3 regions of the Streptomyces sp. LZ34 genome follow, and region 2 is predicted to be linked to each of the others. Evidence: riboswitches for the same ligand, from Rfam matches in the RefSeq annotation. Region 2 holds a riboswitch; each other region holds the start of a gene.
The links. Region 2 has a riboswitch for cyclic di-AMP ahead of ACWY4P_RS31625 (transglycosylase family protein). Riboswitches for the same ligand answer to the same signal wherever they lie in the genome.

Region 1: it holds a riboswitch for cyclic di-AMP, as region 2 does, so the genes downstream of both, ACWY4P_RS24325 (M23 family metallopeptidase) here and ACWY4P_RS31625 (transglycosylase family protein) in region 2, are expected to answer to the same signal.
Region 3: it holds a riboswitch for cyclic di-AMP, as region 2 does, so the genes downstream of both, ACWY4P_RS30355 (NlpC/P60 family protein) here and ACWY4P_RS31625 (transglycosylase family protein) in region 2, are expected to answer to the same signal.

What each region holds. Positions count from the first base shown of each region.
Region 1 is NZ_CM132680.1:6,037,204-6,042,857, forward strand. It holds gene ACWY4P_RS24310 (NmrA/HSCARG family protein) at 1-778, shown strand, start outside; gene ACWY4P_RS24315 (hypothetical protein) at 905-1,225, shown strand; gene ACWY4P_RS24320 (aldo/keto reductase) at 1,332-2,300, opposite strand; gene ACWY4P_RS24325 (M23 family metallopeptidase) at 2,474-3,625, opposite strand; cyclic di-AMP (ydaO/yuaA leader) riboswitch at 3,637-3,763, opposite strand; gene ACWY4P_RS24330 (PP2C family protein-serine/threonine phosphatase) at 4,049-5,227, opposite strand; gene ACWY4P_RS24335 (DUF6227 family protein) at 5,475-5,654, opposite strand, start outside.
Region 2 is NZ_CM132680.1:7,584,017-7,589,670, forward strand. It holds gene ACWY4P_RS31615 (cytochrome P450 family protein) at 1-424, shown strand, start outside; gene ACWY4P_RS31620 (transglycosylase family protein) at 617-1,582, shown strand; cyclic di-AMP (ydaO/yuaA leader) riboswitch at 1,844-2,016, shown strand; gene ACWY4P_RS31625 (transglycosylase family protein) at 2,018-2,704, shown strand; gene eno (phosphopyruvate hydratase) at 2,887-4,167, shown strand; gene ACWY4P_RS31635 (FtsB family cell division protein) at 4,305-4,799, shown strand; gene ACWY4P_RS31640 (DUF501 domain-containing protein) at 4,860-5,453, shown strand; gene ACWY4P_RS31645 (Ppx/GppA phosphatase family protein) at 5,450-5,654, shown strand, end outside.
Region 3 is NZ_CM132680.1:7,318,190-7,323,843, reverse strand. It holds gene ACWY4P_RS30365 (peptidoglycan DD-metalloendopeptidase family protein) at 1-1,023, shown strand, start outside; gene pcrA (DNA helicase PcrA) at 1,124-3,622, opposite strand; cyclic di-AMP (ydaO/yuaA leader) riboswitch at 3,779-3,957, shown strand; gene ACWY4P_RS30355 (NlpC/P60 family protein) at 3,966-5,153, shown strand; gene ACWY4P_RS30350 (L,D-transpeptidase) at 5,212-5,654, opposite strand, start outside.

The DNA.
Region 1 (5,654 bases), 1.5 Mb from region 2:
CGGAGCGCAGCTCGTCACCGGCGATCTGCGCGACCGCGACGCCGTACGGCGCGCCGTGGACGGGGCGCGCGGCGTCTTCTCCGTGCAGATGCCGGACCTGGCCGACCTACAGGGCGATACGGAGTGGGTGTGCGGGCGCAACCTGATCGACGCGGCGGCCGAGGCGGGCGTCGAGCACCTTGTATACACCTCCATCTCCGGCGTCGGACAGCACCGTGAGACACCCGGCTGGGGCGACGAGCGCTGGAAGGGCATGGAGCATGTGTACGAGGTCAAGGCCGCGCTCCAAGACCGGGGGCGTGACGCGGGATTCCGGTACTGGACGCTCCTCAAGCCGGCCTTCTTCATGGAGAACTTCCTCGTACCCGGGTTCATCTTCAGCCCCGACGGCCGTCGGCTGGCGTCCCTCATCAAGCCCGACACCGTGCTGAAGCTGATCGCCGTACAGGACATCGGCAACGCCGCGGCAGCCGCCTTCGCCGACCCGGAGCGGTTCAACGGCGTGGAGCTGGAACTCGCGGGCGACGAGCTGACCATGGCCGAGGTCGCCGCCGTGCTCTCCCGCGCCAGCGGCACCGAACTGACCGCCCCGGACATGACCGTGGAGGAGGCCCTGGCCGCGGGGATGCCGGAATTCGCCGCCGGGCACGAGCGGCTGAACACCGTGGACCAGCCCGCCTCGCCGCGCTACGCCCGCGCGCTCGGGCTGCGGGTGACCGGCTTCGAGGAGTGGGCCGCGGAGCACGGGGCGGCGCTGCCTCCGGCCCGCCAGGCGTGACCCCATCGGCCCGCCCCCAACCGCTGTTGCAGAGTCGGTGCTTGATCATGACCCCAACGGCGCGTATGGCCGCCCCGCCCGGCATAGGGTCGAGGAAGTAGACCCTCACAGTGGAGGTAAGAGGTCATGGCCGGAATCCCGGCAGGTGTGGTGGCCGCGGGCGGGCTCGTCGGCGGGTACGGGGTCGCGCGCTGGACCAAGAAGCGGCAGCTGGGCGGGGTGGCTCTGGCAGCGGCCGGGGTCGTGGCCGCGCGTGGGTGGCAGCAGAAGGCGGGCACCGGCACGGCGGCGGTGCTGAGCGGGCTGTACGTCGCGGCCTTCGCCGGGTCGCATCCGCTCGCCAAGAAGCTGGGCGCCTGGCCCTCCGTCCTCACCGTGGCCGGCGGGGTCGCCGCCGCGTCCTGGGCCGCCGCCGATCGACGGAGCGGGGCAGCCGCAGCCGCCTAGTCCACCGCCCGGCCCACAGTTTGCGATGGTTTTGAGACAGGGACACGCCGACGTCACGGCGTGTCCCTGTCTCATGTCCACCGCAAGCGCGTGAGGCGCGAAGCCCTTACTCCGATGCCGACGTCAGCAGCGCCAGCTCCTCCTTCGTCAGCTTCAGGTCCGCCACCGCCAGCAGCGCCGGAAGCTGGTCCACCGTGCGCGCGCTCGCGATCGGGGCGACGACCGCGGGCTGGGCCGCCAGCCAGGCCAGGGCCACCGTCGCGTGCTCGGCGCCGTGGTTGGCGGCCACGTCGTCGAGTGCGGCGAGGACCTTCTGGCCGCGCTCGGTCTCCAGGTGCTGGGCCGCGCCCTGGGCGCGGGCGCTGTCGACCGAGGCGCCGGGGCGGTACTTGCCGGTGAGGAAGCCGGACGCGAGGGAGTAGTACGGGACGGTCGCCACGCCATGGCGGGCGGCGACGTCGGCGAGCGGGCCCTCGAAGGTGTCGCGGGAGACCAGGTTGTAGTGCGGTTGCAGGGCCACGTAGCGGGCCAGGCCCTCCTTCGCCGAGAAGTCCAGGGACGCCTCGAGGCGCTCGGCGGAGATGTTGGAGGCCGCTATCTCGCGGACCTTGCCCGCCTTCACCAGCTCGTCCAGCGTGGAGATGATCTCCTCCACCGGCACCGAGGTGTCGTCGAAGTGGGTGTAGTAAAGGTCGATGTAGTCGGTGCGCAGGCGCTTCAGGGACTCCTCGACGCCCGCCTTGATCGCCGCGGCGGACAGGCCGCGGGGCGTCGGGACGCCGGCGCCCACCTTGGTCGCGAGGACGATGTCGGAGCGGTTGCCCCGGGAGGCGAACCAGTTGCCGAGGATGGTCTCGGACTCCCCGCCCGAGTTGCCCGGCACCCACGCGGAGTAGACGTCCGCGGTGTCGACGAAATTGCCGCCCGCCGCCACGTAGGCGTCGAGCACGGCGAAAGACTCGGCTTCGTCCGCCGTCCAGCCGAAGACGTTCCCGCCGAGGGAGAGCGGGGATACGGACAGGTTGCCGATCTGCTTGCGGTTGTCGGTCTGCTCGCTCTGCTTGGTATCAGCCATGCATTGTTTCAGCGCGGAGGCGGAGGGGGGTATTCCGTCATACGGGCCAATGATCGGCAAAAAACCGACGGCCCTGGCGTCAAGGGGGGAGAGAGCGCCAAGGCCGCCGGGGTATGGGGGACCGGGTCAGCAGGTCATCGGGCCGACGTCGCCAGGGGGCGGGGTCGGGGCGGTCACGGGTTCAGTCCGTGGTCGCGGAGCCAGGGCATCGGGTTGATCGGGCTGCCGCCGCCCGGGCGGACCTCCAGGTGGAGGTGCGGGCCGGTCACATTGCCCGTGGCACCGACGCGGCCGACGACCTCGCCCGTCGTCACCGAGCCCGACGTACGGACCATCGACGACAGGTGGCAGTACCAGATCTCGGTGCCGTCGTTCAGCTTGAGCACGATGCGGTAGCCGTACGAACCGGCCCACCCGGCCGACTTGATCGTGCCGCCGTGCAGCGCCTTGACCGGGGTGCCGGTCGGGGCCGCGAAGTCCTGGCCGGTGTGGTCGGCCGACCACATGTCGCCGGCCTGGCCGAAGGACGCGGTCAGGGTGTACGAGGCGACGGGGAGGGTGTACTGGGCGGCGAGCTTGGCCAGGCGCTCGGCCTCGGCCTTCTTCCTGGCCGCCTCCTCCGCCTTCCGCTTGGCCTCGGCCTCGGCGGCCTTCTTCTTGGCTTCGGCCTCGGCCTCCCGCTTCGCCTCCGCGTCGGCGGCCTTCTTGGCAGTGGCGGCGGCCTTCGTGGCGGCGGCGTCGGCCGCGGCCACGCGCTGCGACTCGTCGGCGGCGTTCTGCTGGTTCTCGGCCTGCTGAAGGATGCGGGCGCGCAGCGCCTCGCCCGCGTCGGTGGCGCCGTTCGCCTCGTCCTGGGAGGTCAGGCCCGCCTGGGAGAGGGGGGCGGCCGCGGTGGTCGAGGAGTCGCCGGAGCCGGAGCCGGAGTCCGAGAGCAGCGAGCCGATGCCGGGCAGGTCCCCCGCGTCGGGGAGGGAGTCCTTCACCTTGTCGGCGACGTGTGCGAGGTCCGGCATGGATATGGGGGCCTTGGGACGGTCCTTGGCGCTCGCCATCCCGCCCGCGCCGACCGCCGCGATCACGCCGACGCCGAGGACGGCGCCGCTGCGCGCCATCGTGCCGCCGCGCTGCTTGGCGACGCGGTGCCGGCCGCGCACCGGAGCTATGGATTCCTCGGTGGGATTCCACTCGTCCCATGTCTCGGTGTCCTGGCCGGCCCTCGCCTCGGCGGCCGGTTCGAACCAGGAGCCGTAGCGGGTGGCTGTCCCCGCTCCGGCGCCGGACGTGCGGGACGGAGCCTCTTCAAGGGCAGACCTGTTGGACGCCACGCGGGCGCACTCCTTTCCTTCCCTCTCGCCTACCGGGTTAGCTGACGGGTTCGGAGCAGGAAGGTCTCCTACGGGTCAGGTTCGACCCGATTCACCCCAAGGTTGGTGGTTCCCCGGTTCCCTTGGTGTTGCTGTTGTCGCTCTGCTGCTGGTGCTGCTGTGCGTGCGGGATTCGGCGACGGCGCACGGTGCCGCCTCTTGCGACGGCTGTAACGACCGCGCTGCGTTATCGAACGTTAATAGAGAGCGTGACCTGATTCCAAGCCGTTCCCAGGAATCAGAGCAACCTTTGAGGTGAACTTAACGCCCAGCACGGGACAGATGAGGGCGAGTCGGCAGCGACCCGGGCACGCCCGGAAACACCTTCGAACTGATCGTGCGTCAATTGTTATCCGGAGGGATCATGCTCCACTACGGAGCGTGTCAGGGCCCGGCGCCCGGCATCACCGAGGCGCGGCGCAGCGCCAGCAGCGCCGCGGTCCCGCCGCCCGTATGCCGCTCCACATCCGCCACCAACGCGTCGAGCAGCTCGGCCGGTCCGGCGAAGCGGCGGCCGCGCAGCCGGGCCGCCGGGTCGTAGAACGTGCCCTGCGCGTCGCGCGCCTCGCTCACCCCGTCGGTGAACAGCAGCAGGGTCACCCCCTCCGCGAACGACACCTCCTCCACCCGGTCCGGCCACGCCCCCAGGTCGCCCATCCCCAGCGGCAGCGCCGGCATCTCGGGGTCGGCGCGGTGCACCGAGCCGTCCCCGTCCAGCAGCAGCGGCGACGGGTGGCCGCGGTTGATCAGGCGGAGCAGGGAGTCGCCGCGGGGGATCTCGGCCAGCACCGCCGTGAGGAACCCCTCGGCCTGCTCGTCGACGTCGGCCCGCCGGGCCCGCTCGCGCCGCAGCGCCCGCTCCAGCCGCAGCGCGAGCCCCTCCAGCGTGGCCTCCTGCTCGGCGGCCTCCCGGAAGGCGCCGATGACGATCGCGACCACCTCGACCGACCCCAGCCCCTTGCCCCGCACGTCGCCGATGATCATCCGTACGCCGTGCGGGGTGTCCTGCACCGCGTACAGGTCGCCACCGATCGCGGCGTCCTGCTCCGCCGCCACATAGCGGGCCGCGACGTCCAGGCCGGCCAGGCGGGCCGGTGGCTCGGGCAGTACGGCGCGCTGGGCCGCCTCCGCGATGCCGCGCGCCGAGGCCAGCTTTTTGGAGCCGCGGCGGACGACACGGTTGAAGAGGAGGGCCAGCAGGGCGACCGTCACGACGGTGGCGATCTCGGTGGCCGACTGGACCCAGTCCCTGACGCCGTGGAATTCGGCCAGCAGGCAGGCGGCGGCTACGGCGAGGACCGCGGTCAGGGCGGTCAGCCGCAGGGGGTAGAGCGGGGCGGCGACCAGCGGGGCGGCGGCGAGGAAAGGGGCGGCGGTGTAGGTGGCCGGGGTGGTGATGTCGTAGACGACGCCGACGATGATCAGGACGCCGGGGAGCCAGAGGGCGAAGCGGCGGCCGGAAGCGCTCCTGGGCACCTCCTCGCCCCCGCGGGGCGCGTCCGTACGCGGTTGCCCGCGCCGAGGCGCACGCGGTCTCGTACGTCGCCCCGTACGCCGCCTCATGGCCTTGTACGCCGTCTCATGCGCGGGCTCGTACGGGCACTCGCACAGACACTCACACGGGCACTCGCACGGGCGCCCGAACGAGCCCTGCTCCCTCGCACCCGCACCGGTCGCTCTCGCTTTCCCCTGGTCCGCTTCCCCTGGTCCGCTCTCGCCGCCTTCACCAGGCTCCCGGGTGACGGGGCGTCGGGCGAGTCGGTGTCGGCCAGGTGGGTGCGTCAGAAACCGGCGCGGGGGCGGAGGGGCGTCAGAGGTCGACGCCGAGCGCGCGGGCGTGGCGGTCCGCCGCCAGCTCGGCGGAGACCTCGTCGAGATACACCTCGCACACCAGCCGCCCGTCGGCGGTCAGATTGTGCTCCAGCTCCCACAGGACGATCTCGTCCCCGCCGGCCAGCAGGAACGCGTGCTCATAGAAGCGGCACCATGT
Region 2 (5,654 bases):
GACCGGCGTCGAGGAACTGCTCCGCTATGACGGGCCGGTGGAGATCGCGACCTGGCGGTTCGCCACCGAGCCCGTGGTGATCGGTGGGCAGCGGATCGCCGCGGGCGAGCCGGTGCTGGTGGTGCTCGCCGCCGCCAACCGCGACCCCGAGCGCTTCGACTCACCCGATGTGCTCGACCTCTCCCGCACCGACAACCAGCACCTCGGTTACGGTCACGGCATCCATTACTGCCTGGGCGCACCACTGGCCCGGCTGGAGGCCCGGACCGCCATCGGCACCCTGCTGCGCCGCCTGCCCGACCTGCGGCTCGCGGTGGACCCGGAGGAGGTCCGCCGACGCGGCGGCCTGATCATGCGCGGGCTGCGCGAACTGCCCGTGACCTGGGGCCCGACGGACCGGGGTGGTGCCCCGTTCGAGGCCTAACAACGCCTTTAGGGCCCGGCATATGTGACATAACCTCAGCCGCGTGATCACTGCGTGACCTGGGATACATCTGCTTGTGATGATCAGATGGCGTCGCTATGTTCAACCGACGACTCAGCCGCCACACGAGAGGCAGAACCCATGCGCTCCGGGAACGGTCGACACCGCCGCCCCCGCCAGGCCCCGGCAATCGTGGTCGCCGCGGGGGTGACGGGCGCGGGCATCGCCATGCCCCTCTTCGGCGCCGTCAGCGCCCAGGCCGCGGACACCCACACCTGGGACCGCGTCGCCGAGTGCGAGAGCGGAGGGATGTGGAGCGCCAACGGAGGCAATGGCTTCTATGGCGGTCTTCAGATCACCTTGGACATGTGGAAGAAGTACGGCGGCCAGCAGTACGCCCCACGCCCCGACCTCGCCAGCCGCTCCCAGCAGATAGCCATCGCCCAGGCGATCCTCGGCGACCGCGGCCCGGACGCCTGGCCGAGCTGTGCGCTGGGCGCCGGGCTCGCCGGCCTCGGCGACGTGCTGGAGGTGGACCCCGGCGGGAAGGGCGCGCCGGGGGCCAAGGGGTCGAAGGAGCCCACGGGGATCGACGACTCGACGACGGGTGAATCGTCCGATAACTCCGATCGGGGCGATCAGTCCGATAGTTCTGATAGTCCTGGTAACTCCGGTAGTTCTGGAGAATCCGATACGTCCGACAAGGCCGGTAAGCCGGATCCCTCCGCGACCGCCGACGGCAAGTCCGGCGAGAAGGACGGGAAGTCCGGCGACGCCGCCGACGAGACATCCCGCGAGGAGGGCGGCTCCGCGTCCGACGAGGGCGACGCGAAGGGCGAGGACTCCTCCACCTCCACCGGCCGCCACCGCGGTGCGCCCGACGCCCGGGAGCAGGAGTCCGGAGACGCGGTGGACGACGACGCCCGGTCCTCGGGGCGCCACGCTTCGCGCGACGGTGCGGAGCGCACCGAGACGCCCCTTCCGCCCCTCGGGCGCGCGGACAACGCCGTGCGCGGCGGTGACAACCTGTCAGACATCGCGGACGACCAGGAGGCGGATGGAGGGTGGGCCGAGCTCTACGGGGCCGATGAAACCCTCCTCGGAACCGACCCGGACCTCGTTCACCCTGGTCAGCGTCTCGATCTCAGCGCCAGATAGCGGCAGTTCGGGGTGAATTGCCCGATCTGGCGGCGGTGAGACATACATCTCGTCACATCGCCCGGCGTGTGTCAGCTGTCCGATCTTTCCGCACCCGGCCTCACCTGCGTAGATGTGGGACGGCTGGGTGCGGATACCGCCTCATTCGCTGGGATGTCGGGGTTTGAACCTCGTCGGAAGGTGTGTTTAACGTCTTTCCGCTCGCCACCGCGGGCACCGTCGATCGTCACGCCGAGTCCTGCCGGCGGTCGGGGGGAACCCGACGCGTCAGCGCCGAAGGCAGGAGCGGGGGAACCAAGGTAGGCGCCGTAGCGGCCCGGAGACGGGCTCGTTCGGCTCGGGGTGAAGCCAAGGTGCGGTCAGCCGCACCCGGCCGGGCAACTCACATGGCCCGAACCCGACAGCTCACCTCGTAGGCGTCGGTGAGGAACGAACATGCGTAACGACAAGGGTAAGCACCGCCGTCCCTCCAAGGTCACCCGCATCGCCGCGCTCGCCGGCATCGCAGGTGCGGCCGTCGCCGCACCGCTCCTGGGGGCCACCTCCGCATCGGCCGCGACCACCGCTCAGTGGGACACGGTCGCGCAGTGCGAGTCCGGCGGCAACTGGTCGATCAACACGGGTAACGGCTTCTACGGCGGCCTCCAGTTCACCAACTCCACCTGGGCCGCGTACGGCGGCACGGCCTTCGCGCCCCGCGCCGACCTGGCCACCAAGGACCAGCAGATCCAGATAGCCGAGAAGGTCCTGGCCGGGCAGGGCAAGGGCGCCTGGCCGGTCTGCGGCACGGGCCTGACCACCACGGGCACCCCGACCCCCGCCACCACCACGACCCAGCCCGCGAAGCCGGCCCAGCCCGCCAAGCCGGCTGCCAAGCCCGCGCAGCCGGCCGCGCCGAAGGCGCAGCCCCGCGGCGAGGACGAGCACGCCGGGCGCGGGCAGGCCCGCCACGCGGTCAAGAAGGGCGACGGCGAGTACAAGGTCAAGTCCGGTGACACCCTCTCCAAGATCGCCGATGCGCGCCACGTCGAGGGCGGCTGGAAGAAGCTCTTCGAGCTGAACAAGGACATCGTCGAGGACGCCAACCTGATCTACCCGGGCCAGCAGCTCCACCTTTCCTGACCCTCCCCGCCGGGCCTCCCCCACCCCGGCCCCCCTCGACCCCGACACCCCCGAAGACGGCCCCGGCCGGGTGCGCCGCCCCCCCCACGCGAGGCGCGCCCCGCCGGGGCTTCGTCGGGTGGGCCCCCCGGGCCCGTTAGGCTCGTGCTGCAGAACCACAGACCCATACGAAGGAGATCCTCGTGCCGTCCATCGACGTCGTCGTAGCTCGCGAGATCCTCGACTCGCGAGGCAACCCCACGGTCGAGGTCGAGGTCGGCCTCGACGACGGCAGCACCGGCCGTGCCGCCGTGCCCTCCGGTGCCTCCACCGGTGCCTTCGAGGCCCTTGAACTCCGCGACGGCGACAAGAACCGTTACGGCGGCAAGGGCGTCGAGAAGGCCGTCCTCGCCGTCATCGAGCAGATCGGTCCGGAGCTCGTCGGCTACGACGCCACCGAGCAGCGCCTGATCGACCAGGCGATGTTCGACCTGGACGCCACCCCGGACAAGTCCTCGCTCGGCGCCAACGCCATCCTCGGTGTCTCGCTCGCGGTCGCGCACGCCGCCTCCGAGGCCTCCGACCTCCCGCTCTTCCGGTACCTGGGCGGCCCGAACGCCCACCTCCTGCCGGTCCCGATGATGAACATCCTCAACGGCGGCTCGCACGCCGACTCCAACGTGGACATCCAGGAGTTCATGATCGCGCCGATCGGCGCCGAGTCCTTCTCCGAGGCGCTGCGCTGGGGCACCGAGGTCTACCACACCCTGAAGTCCGTGCTGAAGGAGCGGGGCCTGTCCACCGGCCTCGGCGACGAGGGCGGCTTCGCCCCGAACCTGAACTCCAACCGCGACGCCCTGGACCTGATCGTCGAGGCGATCAAGAAGGCCGGCTACCAGCCGGGCCAGGACATCGCGCTGGCGCTCGACGTCGCCGCCTCCGAGTTCTACAAGGACGGCTCCTACACCTTCGAGGGCCAGTCGCGCAGCGCCGCCGAGATGACCGCGTACTACGCGGAGCTGGTCGACGCGTACCCGCTGGTCTCCATCGAGGACCCGCTGAACGAGGAGGACTGGGACGGCTGGAAGACGATCACCGACCAGCTCGGTGACCGGGTCCAGCTGGTCGGCGACGACCTGTTCGTCACCAACCCGGAGCGGCTGGCCCGCGGCATCGAGAGCGGCACCGCGAACTCGCTGCTGGTCAAGGTCAACCAGATCGGCTCGCTGACCGAGACCCTGGACGCCGTCGAGCTGGCCCAGCGCAACGGCTTCAAGTGCATGATGTCGCACCGCTCCGGTGAGACCGAGGACGTCACCATCGCGGACCTGGCCGTCGCCACCAACTGCGGCCAGATCAAGACCGGCGCCCCCGCCCGCTCCGAGCGCGTGGCCAAGTACAACCAGCTGCTGCGCATCGAGGAGATCCTCGACGACGCGGCGGTGTACGCGGGCCGCTCCGCCTTCCCGCGCTTCAAGGGCTGAACCGCCCCGACCTGGCAGTCGCGTCGCCTGACAGCCGCACCTGACTGGCAGGCGCCGCCTGACGCACGTCCCCGGCCCCGGTCCCGTACCGTGGCCGGGGACGGCGTACGTAGCGAAGTCACAACCGGGGAGGCGACGTGCCGGCGGATCGGGATCGGTTCTCCACCGCGACCAGGCTCAGGGCGCTCGGCGAGCAGGCCGCCGCCCGTGTCTACCGCGCCCGCATCCGACGCCGCCGCAGCCGGCTCACCGGCCGGGCCGCGCTGCTCGCGCTGGTCGTCTGCTCGCTCGTGGTGGCCCTCGCCTACCCGATGCGGCAGTACATCTCGCAGCGCTCGGACATCTCCGACCAGCGGCGCCAGGCCCAGAACGAGCGCGAGGCCGTCAAGCAGCTGCGCGAGGAGAAGGCCAGGCTCCAGGACCCCGCGTATATCGAGCAGCAGGCCCGCGAGCGGCTGCACTTCACGCTGCCGGGGGAGACCGGCTACAGCGTGGTCGACGGCAGCGGCAAGGCCGAGCGCTCGTCCGACCAGAGCGCGGCCGGCCGCCCCTGGTACAGCAACATGTGGGAAAGCGTCGACGCCGCAGACAACGCAGACGCCACAGACGCCGCGGGCCGCGCGAAGCGCTGACCGAAGAACCGGCCGCCGGAGGCGACCGGCCCCGAACCGATCGAAGAGAACTTCCGAGCCATGGACACGCCCCCTCCGCAGACGGAACCCACCGCGCCCACCGACGCGGACATCGCCGCCGTCAAGGAGCAGCTGAACCGCCTCCCGCGCGGGCTGCGCGCCGTCGCGCACCGCTGCCCCTGCGGCAATCCGGACGTCGTCGAGACCGCGCCGCGGCTCGAGGACGGCTCGCCCTTCCCGACCGTCTACTACCTGACCTGCCCGCGCGCCGCTTCCGCGATCGGCACGCTGGAGGCCGAGGGCGTGATGAAGGAGATGACGGCCCGGCTGGCGACCGACCCCGAACTGGCCGACGCCTACCGGGCGGCCCACGAGGACTACCTCGCGCGCCGTGACGCGATCGAGGTGCTGGAGGGCTTTCCGAGCGCGGGCGGGATGCCGGACCGGGTCAAGTGTCTGCATGTCCTCGTCGCCCACTCCCTCGCCGCGGGCCCGGGGGTCAACCCGCTCGGGGACGAGGCCCTCGCCATGCTGCCCACGTGGTGGGCGAAGGGGCCGTGCGTGGCACCGTGCGGCGGGGCGGCGGATGCGGAAAAGAGCGCGGAAAAGAGCGGGGAGAAGAGCGGGGAGAAGAGCGCGGGGGAGAGAGCATGACCCGCGTCGCGGCCGTGGACTGCGGCACCAACTCGATCCGGCTGCTGGTGGCCGACGCCGACCCGGCCACCGGCCGGATCACCGAGCTCGACCGCCGGATGCGGATCGTCCGGCTCGGCCAGGGCGTGGACCGCACCGGGCGGCTGGCCCCCGAGGCCCTGGAGCGCACCTTCGCGGCCTGCCGTGAGTACGCGGAGGTGA
Region 3 (5,654 bases), 270 kb from region 2:
TACCGCGAGTACCGCGAGGACGGGTACGAGCACGGCGGATATCAGCAGTCCGCCGAGCAGCCGTACGCCGTCCCCGAGACGGAGCCGGAACCCGGGGCGGGGGCCGTGCACGAGGCCGAGACCCAGGCCGCCCTCATGGCCCTGGATCTCGACTCGCCCGAGGCCGACACCGCCGACGCCACCGACCCCGCTCACCCGGAAGGCGGCACGACCGCCGACTCCGAGGCCGCCGGGCCCGAGGCGGCATCGGTTCCCTCTCCCCGCCGGGACGGCGGCCGCAGCCGCCGCCGCGCCCCCTCGGCCCGCCCCAAACGCTCGGCGCTCCTCACCGTCGCCGTCCCGTCCGTCTGCGCGCTGGGCGTCACCGCCGTGGCCGCCGCCTCCGTCGCCAACATCGGCGACGACACGAAGGACGCCAAGACCACCCAGGCCGCCCCGGACGCCCCGCCGGTCAAGGCCTCGGTCGCCAACAGCAAGCTGGACACCCAGCTCGCCGCGGGCCTCGAGGACGCCGACGACTTCCGGGACCGCGCCAGCCGCACCCAGGAGCGGATCGACCTGAAGGCGCGCCAGGCCGCCGAGCGGCAGCGCAAGATCCAGGAGGCCGCCCGCAAGGAGGCGCTGCGGCCGAAGTTCGCGCTTCCCGTCGCGCAGCACGGGCTGAGCGCCACGTTCGGCCAGGCGGGTATCAACTGGATGTCCGTGCACACCGGCATCGACTTCCCGGTCAGCTACGGCACGCCGGTCATGGCCGCGACCGACGGCACCGTGCGCACCCAATGGAACGACGCCTACGGCAACATGGTCATATTGACCAGCCCGGATGGCACCGAGACCTGGTACTGCCACCTGAGCAGCACCAAGATCCGGGCCGGCTCGGTCAAGGCCGGGGACGTCATCGCGTACTCCGGGAACTCGGGCAACTCCACCGGGCCGCATCTGCACTTCGAGGTGCACCCCGGCGGCGGCTCGGCCATAGACCCGCTGCCGTGGCTGCGCACCCACGGGCTCGACCCGACCTAGGACCATCAGCGGTGGGCTGAGGCCCTCACCGCCCTGATCCACCACGCTGATCGGGTCGGCGGCGAGGCCGCCGACCGGCGGCGCAGCGCCCCCTACAGCTTCACAGCTTTTCCACCGGTGCGTACCGCAGCAGCAGCCGCTTCGGCTTCTCGTCGCCGAAGTCGATCGTCGCCTCCGCGTTGTCCCCGCTCCCCTTCACCGCGACGACGGTGCCGAGCCCGAACGTGTCATGGGTGACCCGGTCGCCGATGACCAGCGCGACCACCGGCCGCTCCTTGGCCCGGCGCGTGGCGAAGCCACCCGCCCCGGCCCCCGCCCTCGAACGCGACGAGGACAGCGAGGACGCGACCCCGGCGGCGGCCCCGACCGCACCCATCGACGCCGACGGGGTGGCGGGCCCGGTCCGCTGCCAGCGCACATACTGGTCCGGGATCTCTTCCAGGAAGCGGGACGGCGGGTTGTACGCGGGCTGGCCCCAGGCGCTGCGCATCGTCGACCGGGTCAGATACAGCCGCTCGCGCGCCCGCGTGATGCCGACGTACGCCAGCCGCCGCTCCTCCTCCAGCTCCTTGGTCTGACCGAGCGCGCGCATATGCGGGAAGACCCCGTCCTCCATGCCGCTGAGGAAGACCACCGGGAACTCGAGGCCCTTGGCGGTGTGCAGCGTCATCAGCGTGATGACCCCGGCGCCCTCGGTGTCGTCGTCCGGGATCTGGTCGGAGTCGGCGACGAGCGCGACCCGCTCCAGGAACTCCGCGAGCGTGCCCGGGTTCTCCTCGCCGCGCTCCTGCTCGTACTCCAGGGCGACGGCCGCCAGCTCCTGGAGGTTTTCGATACGGGTCTCGTCCTGGGGGTCCGTGGACGCCTGTAGCTCCGCCAGATAGCCCGTACGCTCCAGCACCGCCTCCAGCACGGTGGCCGGCCCCGCCCCCGACTCGGCGATCGTGCGCAACTCCTCCATCAGCACGTTGAACCGCTTCACCGCGTTGGCCGAGCGGGCCGCCATGCCATAGGCCTCGTCGACCCGGCGCAGCGCCTGCGGGAAGGTGGTCTTCTCGCGCAGCGCCAGCGCGTCGATCATCGCCTCGGCGCGCTCGCCGATGCCGCGCTTGGGCACATTCAGGATCCGGCGCAGCGGGACGGAGTCCTCCGGATTGGCCAGCACCCGCAGATACGCGAGGACGTCGCGGACCTCCTTGCGCTCGTAGAAGCGCACACCGCCGACGACCTTGTACGGCAGCCCGACCCGGATGAAGACCTCTTCGAAGACACGGGACTGGGCGTTGGTCCGGTAGAAGACGGCGACATCCCCGGACCTGGCGTCGCCCGCGTCCGTCAGCCGGTCGATCTCGTCGGCGACGAACTGCGCCTCGTCATGCTCGGTGTCGGCCACATAGCCGGTGATGGTCGCCCCGGCGCCGGCGTCGGTCCACAGGTTCTTCGGGCGCCGGTTCTCATTGCGCTCGATGACGGCGTTGGCCGCGCTGAGGATCGTCTGTGTGGAGCGGTAGTTCCGTTCCAGGAGGATGGTCGTGGCGTTCGGGTAGTCCTCCTCGAACTGGAGGATGTTGCGGATCGTGGCGCCCCGGAAGGCGTAGATCGACTGGTCGGCGTCGCCCACCACGCACAGCTCGGCGACCCCGAGCCCCTCGCCGTCGCCCTCGCCGTGATCGCCGTCGGCGGCGGCCACCGGGCCCGTCCCCACCAGCTCGCGCACCAGCGTGTACTGCGCGTGGTTGGTGTCCTGGTACTCGTCGACCAGGACGTGCCGGAAGCGGCGGCGGTAGTGCTCGGCGACGTCGGGGAACGCCTGGAGCAGATTGACCGTCGTCATGATGATGTCGTCGAAGTCGAGGGCGTTGGCCTCGCGCAGCCGCGACTGGTACATCGCATACGCCTCGGCGAGCGTCTTCTCGAAGCCGTCCGAGGCCTGTCCGGCGAAGGTCTCCTCGTCGATGAGCTCGTTCTTCAGGTTGGAGATCTTGGCGCTGAAGGACTTGGGCGGATACCGCTTCGGATCGAGATCGAGGTCCCGGCACACCAGCGCCATCAGCCGCTTGGAGTCGGCCGCGTCGTAGATCGAGAAGGAGGACGTGAAGCCGAGCTTCTTGGACTCCCGGCGCAGGATGCGCACGCAGGCGCTGTGGAAGGTCGACACCCACATGGCCTTCGCGCGCGGGCCGACCAGCTCCTCGACCCGCTCCTTCATCTCGCCCGCGGCCTTGTTGGTGAAGGTGATGGCGAGGATCTGGCCGGGGTGCACCTGGCGCGCGCCGAGCAGATACGCGATGCGGTGGGTGAGCACCCGGGTCTTGCCGGACCCGGCGCCCGCGACGATCAGCAGCGGCGAGCCGGTGTGCACCACGGCGGCCCGCTGCTGCTCGTTCAGCCCCTCCAGCAGCGCGGCCGGGTCCGCCGCGGGCCGCGCCGCGCCGTCGCGGTAGTACGCGTCCCTGGGGACGGGCGCGTCGAACGCCCCGTCGAAGAGGTCGTGCGGGACGTCCTCACCGGCGGACCGGCCGTCGTCCTCGGGCGGCGGAGGCTGCTCGTCCGAGGGCCCGAGGTCCGCCAGGAAGCTGTCGTCAAAGAGGCTGCTCATCGCTCACCGAGTCTAGGGCGCCGCACTGACAGCGTACGTACGGATGTCACGAAACGGTTTCGGGGCAAATCGAACACCAGCCTTCACACGAGCCCCACACGCCCGCTACCGTCCTGCGACAGGCGGTCCGGAACCCGTCGGCGACCGCGTCGACACGGGCTGTCTCCGCCGAGTCCGGCCCCGCCGTAAGAGGCAGCCGGAGCCGGGGACCCAGAGGCACCACTGGGGTGAATCGGTCCACGCGGCGACGCCAGCCGTCCGCCGCACGGCCCGTAGGGCAGCCTTCCGACGCCCGAACCCGACAGCTAACCCGGTAGGCGGTCCACGGAAGGAGTCGCCTCCCTTGGCGTCGCACCGCAAGCCGCGGACCCGAATACTGGACTCGGCCACCGGCCGCCGCACCGCCGTCGGGGTCACCACGGCCGCCCTCGCCTCCGTCACCCTCCTCTCCCAGACGGCGAGCGCCGAGCCCGGCAAGCCCAAGCCGACGGTCGAAGAGGTCAAGAAGAAGGTCGACACGCTCTACCACCAGGCCGAATCCGCGACCCAGAGCTACAACGCCGCCAAGGAGCACACGGGCGAGCAGCGCGCCAAGGTCGACCGGCTGCTGGACAGCGTCGCCAAGCGCACCGAGAAGCTGAACGAGGCACGGCGCAAGCTGGGCAGCTATGCGGCGGCCCAGTACCGCAACGGCGGCATGGCCTCCAGCGCCGCGACCCTGCTGTTCGCCTCCGACCCGCAGGACATCTTCGACCAGTCCCATCTGATGGACCGGCTGACCGGCGAGCAGAAGAAGACCGTCGACGACTTCCTGTCGCAGCAGGCCAAGGCCGCCAAGGAGCGTACGAAGGCGGGCGAGAGCCTGGCCTCGCTGACCCGGTCGCAGCAGCAGCTGAAGACCAAGAAGAAGACCGTCCAGGACAAGCTCACCCAGGCCCGTCAGCTGCTGTCGAAGCTGACCGCCGAGGAGAAGGCGCGGCTGGCGGCGATCGAGAAGAAGAAGGAAGCGGAGGCCCGGCGCAAGGCGGCGGAGCTGGCGCAGAAGCAGCGGGAGGAGGCGGCGAAGCGGCAGCAGGAGCAGCGGGAGCAGAACCAGGAGAGCGGCTCCGACTCGTCGGGGTCTTCCGGGTCCTCGGGGTCCTCTGGGTCTTCTGGGTCCTCGGGCTCCTCCGGCTCGTACGCCACCAAGGCCGACAAGGCCATCGCCTTCGCACGGTCACAGCTCGGCAAGCCGTACGTCTGGGGCGCGACCGGCCCCAACTCCTACGACTGCTCGGGGCTCACCCAGGCCGCCTGGAAGGCCGCCGGGGTCTCACTGCCGCGCACCACCTGGGACCAGGTGAAGGTCGGCACGCGCGTATCGACCTCCGACCTCGAGCCGGGCGATCTCGTCTTCTTCTATGACGACATCAGCCATGTCGGCCTCTATATAGGCGACGGAATGATGATCCACGCCCCGAAGCCGGGCGATGTGGTCAAGAAGGCGCCGATCACCGAGATGCCGATCTACGGGAGCATCCGCCCGGCGTAGCGGCTCGCAGCCTCCCCGGGGTCCCGAGGGGCTCTCCGGGACCCCGGGAGGCGGCGGCTCAGGTGCCGGGCTTGCGGCCGTAGACGTACACGTCGTCGCCGTTGCGCAGCAGGCTCCAGTACTTCTTGGCGTCGGCCTTGCGCATGTTGACGCAGCCGTGGGAGCCGGGCGGCGACCACACGCTCCCCGCGATGGAGTGGAAGGCCTGGCCGCCGTCGAAGAACTGGCTGTACGGCATCGCGACGTCGTAGATCGTCGACCAGTGGTCGATGTGCCGCCAGTAGATCTTCTTCAGCCCGCCCCGGGTCTCATACCGGTCGCGGCCGCTGCGCACCGGCACCGGGCCGTACTTCAGCCGCGAGCCGTCCTGGATCCAGCTCAGCTGGCGGGTGAGGTCCACGCAGGCGATGCGGCCCTTGTTGGTGGGGCACTTTCTCGCCTTGTTCGGGTTGCGCCCGGCCGCCTTCTGCGAATTGATCACCTTCATCACGCCCCAGGTGA